2 linked regions of the Alicyclobacillus sp. SO9 genome follow. The protein of the gene in region 2 interacts with the protein of the main gene of each other region in a pairwise test. Links are inferred from orthologs where the notes say so. Each region holds a gene or a part of one and is shown on either strand. Other genes may lie near its edges.

The links.
Region 1: the proteins of recA (region 2) and GI364_RS23030 interact in binary tests that used the Bacillus subtilis proteins (3 or more experiments, as listed by UniProt). The link is inferred for Alicyclobacillus sp. SO9 from one-to-one orthologs.

What each region holds. Positions count from the first base shown.
Region 1 is NZ_CP066339.1:4,927,730-4,930,867, forward strand. What follows is about bases 323-3,131. They hold GI364_RS23030 (YveK family protein), read left to right. Parts: upstream 323-1,291; coding sequence 1,292-1,972; downstream 1,973-3,131. Other genes in these bases: GI364_RS23020 (LamB/YcsF family protein), read right to left, coding at 323-359; GI364_RS23025 (CpsD/CapB family tyrosine-protein kinase), read left to right, coding at 574-1,272; GI364_RS23035 (hypothetical protein), read right to left, coding at 2,138-2,398; GI364_RS23040 (LCP family protein), read left to right, coding at 2,837-3,131. Outside these bases: more of GI364_RS23020, read right to left, coding at 1-322; more of GI364_RS23040, read left to right, coding at 3,132-3,138. UniProt on the Bacillus subtilis protein: Required for YwqD kinase activity. May bring YwqD and its substrates into contact. Probably involved in the regulation of capsular polysaccharide biosynthesis.
Region 2 is NZ_CP066339.1:2,425,505-2,428,658, forward strand. Bases 254-3,078 are described here. They hold recA (recombinase RecA), read left to right. Parts: upstream 254-1,059; coding sequence 1,060-2,097; downstream 2,098-3,078. Other genes in these bases: GI364_RS10985 (DEAD/DEAH box helicase), read left to right, coding at 254-733; GI364_RS10995 (regulatory protein RecX), read left to right, coding at 2,087-2,749; rny (ribonuclease Y), read left to right, coding at 2,881-3,078. In the rest of the region: more of GI364_RS10985, read left to right, coding at 1-253; more of rny, read left to right, coding at 3,079-3,154. UniProt on the Bacillus subtilis protein: Multifunctional protein involved in homologous recombination, DNA repair and competence.

The sequences.
Region 1 (3,138 bases), 2.5 Mb from region 2 along the record:
CTGTCGACACACGCCAGATTGTTCAGCGCACCATGGGGTTTTACATGCTGCAGCGACAGGCTATGTATACGTGTGAATGCCTCCACAGCGCCAATCTGGTAGATGATAGAAGCATAGAGGTCGTCAGGCTTCATCTGCATGGGTCGCCGCCCAAAGCCCTGCAAGTCAGGGAACGATGGATGTGCACCTACGCCGACACCGTGTTGCTTCGCGAGGTGAATGGTGTTGTGGATGACAGCGGGATCGCCGCCGTGAAAACCGCAAGCCACGTTGATGGAACTGACTAATGGAACCATGTCTTCATCTTGGCCAATGGTAAACGCGCCGTAGCTCTCACCGACATCAGAATTCAGGTCCATCCAGAAAAACCTCCTGACAAAGGATATGTCGGAAAAATCTTATACTTTACCTTACTCCAGAAATCACATATTGTGAAATAGAATAGTAGTATCAGCCTCTAGAATCCTGTCGATACAGTGTGAAGGAATTCGTCTGTTGACGTCGAATCATAATGAGATGTACTCAATAGATACTCATTCACAACCGCACCGGGTTGAAAGGGTGAAAATACCAGTGGCACTTTCTAATCGATATCCTCAGCCGATTGCACAGTCCAGTCCAAAATCACCTGTTGCAGAGGCTTTTCGCACGATACGGACAAACATTCAGTTTGCCGGTGTGGTCCAAGAGACAAAAGTTATCCTTGTAACCAGCAGCCAACCTGGAGAAGGAAAGACTTCTACGGTTTCAAACTTGGCCATTGTATCAGCACAAGCAGGCAACCGTGTGTTGCTCTTGGATGCAGACATGCGTAAACCCCAGGTTCATCAGCGGTTTCAAATCTCCAATCTGGACGGTCTAAGCAACGTACTGATTAAGGAACGAGCCCTCAAAGATTGCATCAGTACGTCAGAGACTCCTAATTTGTACCTGTTGCCAAGCGGCCCGATTCCACCGAACCCATCAGAGATGTTGGCCAGCAAGTCCTTTGCAGCCTTGGTAGAACGATGCCGTGAGGACTTTGACATGGTCTTTATTGACAGCCCCCCCATCCTGGCTGTCACCGATGCGCTGATTTTAACTCGAATCACAGATGGTACCATTTTGGTTGTAGATGCCCAGAACACGAACCGAAACAGCGCAATCAAGGCCGTCAGCATGCTAAAGCAGGTAAATGCCCGTATTTTGGGTACCACCTTGAACCGGGTTCCTCGAAAATCCGAAGGTTCCTATTACTATTATTACAGCCATGGTGTCCAGGCCAACGCGTAGACCGTCCAGGAGGTACAGAATGGAAGAACTAGAACTCCGTCAATACTGGAATATCATTCGGAAACGGATGAAGCTTGTTGTATCCATTCCGATTATTGCTCTCATTATCAGCGGTGTCTTTTCGTATTTTGTCATTACACCCAAATACGAAGCCAGTTCCACACTTTTGGTTAACGAGCGATCCAGTCAGGCGAACAACATCCAAATCAGTGCTATCGATGCAAGCCAAGCTTTAGTAAAAACCTATACCCAGATTATTAAGAGCGCTACGGTTGAAAATGCAGTCAAAGCCGATCTCGGTCTAAACCTGACGGCAGCCCAGCTTGGGAGCATGATTGCCGTTTCATCCCCAAACCAATCACAAGTGATTCAGGTCAGCGTGACATCGCCAAATGTAAAACAAGCCGTCAGAATTGCCAACAGCGTAGCGGCTGTAACACAGCATGAAACAACCAAGATTATGCATTCCAACAATGTTCAAATTCTCGATAAGGCGACTCTGCCTGCCAATCCATCACCCGTTAAACCAAACAAAAAGTTGAATCTTGCCATCGCACTGGTTCTTGGACTCATGGTCAGTATTGGTTTGGCGTTCCTCTTGGAGTACTTGGACACCCGGATTAAATCGGAAGAAGATGTAGACAGATACCTGAAGTTGCCGGTACTCGGCACTATTATGGATTACGAGAATGAGGTCTAGGCCCCCGTTGGTCTGCCGCATTCAGTACTAAGATAAGCATGACACAGGAAAGAAGAAAGCGCAGGAATCGGTCCTGCGCTTTCTTCTTTGACAATCTATGTTTCAAGCGTATAGTTTTCACGTCACAAGTTACAGTTCGTCAAATTCACACGCACCCAGTTGCTGTTATCCTCTTCTGCGAAACAGTGAAAATCCTTTTCGTTTTGGTACGCCTAACGTATGATTTCCGCTCTTACTCAACCACCTGGACCTCAGCATCTCAACTTGTTGCTCAATCTGCTTTGAACTCCATCCCTCAGCAGACTCATCTACCAGCGTAAATGAGGGTTTCCTCGCATGACAATAAGGGCATGCCGAAACCAATTCATAGGTCGCCGTGTCTCCGCCGCATGAATCACAAAAGTAGTAGTATGTCCTCGTCGCCACGAACCCTCATCCCCGTTTCCTCTTTTGCATCTGCGTTCACATGTACAGCTTACGTCTTTTTCCTTTTCACTCTATGTTATCAAGCTTTGCCGATAGAATCTAGGTGTGAGTTTGAGTGCATTTTGACATACTCTCACAGATTGTGTCGAAAACATCCGATTTTCTGGGACTGTCGGCTTGTCAAGTCTCTCGTCTGTCACAGTCTATGCGAGAGACTCCAGTTTCATTCCATCAGGTTTTTGTCACCGATTTTGTAACGCATAGACTGCACACATCGTCTAATGATAAGTGACCCTATTTTAAGACTGACGAAACCCTGGTATATTATTGAAGTATTGCAAAATGTTATTTTGTCGAAATTGGTAATTTGGTAGATTTATTTGAGTAATCATGAGAAAATAGCTAAGGCTTTGTAGAATATGCAAAGGGAGATTGTGAATGGCAAAGAAGACTGCAATGGAAAAGGGCTTTAAAAAACGGCATAGAGGCTTAAAGTATACATTAACGGTGCTTGGCGTTTTGGTTGGCGCCGGAGCTGGGTTTGGCGTGTACGAGTATCAGGCGTTGCAGCCAACAACACATTTTAATAATCTAAAAACCATTGGCGGTGCTAATTCCACCGGAAATACTGCAGGTGCAACAAAGGAAAAGGCCGGCATTTTCAACATGTTGCTGATTGGTTCTGATGCACGACCAGGCCAAAAGGTAAGTCACTCGGATTCCATGGTGCTGATTCACGT
Region 2 (3,154 bases):
GAAGAGGTTTAGGACCAGCGACATTGAACTTCTCGTTGCCACTGATGTGGCGGCTCGCGGGATTGATGTAGACAATGTCACTCACGTGATTAACTACGATCTTCCACAAGACCCGGAATCTTATGTCCACAGAATTGGACGTACAGGCCGAGCTGGTAAAAAAGGACTGGCCATCTCCTTGGCAACACCGCGCGAGTTCAAGCTGCTAAAGCAAATTGAGCGGGAAACTGGAGCAAAAATGGAAGCCAGAGAGGTTCCGTCGCTCGCAGACGTCGCGGAACGTCAGGCCGAAGTGTGGAGAAATCGCATTATCGAAGCCATTCAGGGAGGAAGTCTGGGGCATTTCCGCGCTATTCTGGGAAATGTCATTGACGAGTACGATCCCGTTGACGTAGCATGTGCAGCTCTCAAAATAGCCTCTGCGGGAGAACTTGAGAAACGCGAGGAAGAAGACTACAACTTCGGCGATACAGGTGCTAAACCAGGTATGGTGAGGTTCTTTATCAATGTCGGCAGAAACGCCAACATCAGTCCTTCCGATTTGGTCCGTACTATCTCCGAAGAGGCTGGAGTACCGGGACAGACCATTGGGAAAATCGATATTTTTGACCGCTTCACCTTTGTTGAAGTGGAGCAAGAATCAGCGCCCTTTGTCTATGAAGCGTTACGCAAGAGCAGGATTAATGGCTCGCGTGTCAATCTCGAACCTGCCAAACCTCGAGCGCGGCGTTAGGACTTGTGATGTGGGGTCCATACGATAAATCTGGCATGTGAATGAATGTAGGGTTGGACCGTGAAATACGGCCGCATTAGCGGCCGTATTTCTTTTGCTAGACTGCACGAACAAATTACTTTGGTTCAACACACTTCTATGTAGATGTGTCAAAGTGGAGTACAGGGTGAAATAATAGAGTTCAGGTATTTCCCTTTGCCTCCGAGTGGGATATAATACTTACGAACAAATGTTTGCCTTTTTGGGAATCTAGCAGGGATTGAACATGGAAGCGAGAATTCATCTTTTAGTATGAAATGGAGTTATCACTGCGAGGATGGTGTTTCATGAACGATAAACGCGCGGCCTTAGATATGGCGCTGAAACAGATTGAGAAACAGTTTGGCAAGGGCTCTGTGATGAAGCTGGGAGAAGCTTCTGCAACCATGAATGTTGCAACGATTTCGACGGGGTCCTTGGCCTTGGATATAGCTTTAGGTGTGGGAGGGCTACCCCGAGGTCGTATCATTGAGATTTACGGACCAGAGTCGTCAGGAAAGACGACCGTGGCACTGCATGCTGTCGCAGAAGCTCAGCGACGCGGAGGTCAGGCCGCTTTTATTGACGCGGAGCACGCACTCGACCCGGTCTATGCTCGCCACCTAGGTGTAGACATTGATGAGTTGCTCATTTCGCAGCCGGATACCGGAGAGCAGGCGTTGGAGATTGCTGAAGCTCTGGTGCGCAGCGGTGCAGTTGACGTTATAGTCATTGATTCGGTTGCAGCCCTGGTTCCGAAGAGCGAACTGGAAGGGGAAATGGGTGATTCCCATGTTGGCTTACAGGCACGCTTGATGTCACAGGCTTTGCGTAAGTTAGCGGGAGCCATCAGCAAGTCTAAAACAATCGCTGTGTTTATTAATCAGATTCGTGAGAAAGTAGGCGTGATGTTCGGGAATCCTGAGACAACTACAGGTGGACGAGCACTGAAGTTTTATTCGACGATTCGACTTGAGGTCCGGCGTGCGGAGGCGTTAAAACAGGGTACGGACATCGTGGGAAGCCGGATGAGAATAAAAGTAGTAAAAAATAAGGTGGCTCCTCCGTTCAAACAGGTTGAAGTAGACCTGATGTTTGGCGAAGGCATTTCGCGGCAGGGCAGCATTATTGATATTGGCACAGACCTGGACATTGTACAAAAGAGCGGTGCGTGGTATTCCTTCAAGGAGGAGCGCTTGGGGCAGGGACGGGAAAACGCCAAGCAGTTCCTGAAAGAACACCCTGAGTATGCAGATGAAATCGAGGACTTGATTAGGGCTCATCACGACTTACCTGTTTCGAACCCTGTGAAAGAGAGCGAAGAAGTGAAAGACGTTGAATCCTGAAATTTTTGATGAAATCACGGGAAAATTTGCCTCTCAGGGTTCTGCTTCACGGGTTCAAGTGGTGTTTCGGGATGCCCATCCTGTCGAGATATCTGCACAGCAATGGGTTGATCTCTCCCTCAAGGAAGGCATGTCAGTTTCTCGCGAACTGTATTTGCGATTGCAAGAAGCTCAGGTAGAAACGGAGGCCTTGGACAAGGCCTTCCGTTTTCTTCAGGTTCGGCCCCGTACGGAGAATGAAGTTGAGCGGCATCTGGAGAAGAAGGATTATGCTCCACCTGTTCGGCGTCATGTCATGGAGAAACTCCGGGACTTGCAACTTCTGAATGACCATCAGTTTGCTCGTATGTATATTGAACAAAAAAAGTCTCAAATGAGTCGGATGGAACTGTCGTGGAAACTTCGCCAGCGGGGCATACATACCAATGTGACCGATACAGTATTGCAGGAGCACTATGATGATGCGATTGAAACTAGGGCAGCGCTCCATTTGGGTCGAAAACAGTGGCGTAAATACAGGAACAAGCCTCTAACTGACAGAAAGACGAAAGTGGGGCAGTATCTGCAGCGCAAGGGGTTTCAAACTTCTGTAATTTATGCAGTCCTGGATGAACTGGAGCGTTTTGTTGAAGATAATGACATACGTTCTTGACAAGGATTGGTATGCAACTATAGAATAAAGTTGCGTATATTTTACGGCCTCTAGCTCGAATCTGTGTTCCTTATGCCATACGTTCCAGTGAGTGGCGGTTCGCGGAGTTGAGCAGGGAGGCAGTTTTATAAATGATTGAGACTGTGGTATTGGTTGTTTTAGTGTCTTTGGCGACATTAGTGATTGGTCTTGCAATAGGGTACTTTTTAAGAAAGTCTGTGGCCGAGTCCAAAATTGGCGCTGCTGAAGTCAGAGCATTGCAGATTATTGAGTCTGCGCAGCGCGATGTTGAAGCAAAGCAAAAAGAAGCATTGCTTGAAGCAAAGGAAGAGGCTCACAAAACCAGGCAAGACGCCGAGCGCGAGATTCGCGAACGACGAAACGAAGTGCAGAAGCTCGAGCGAC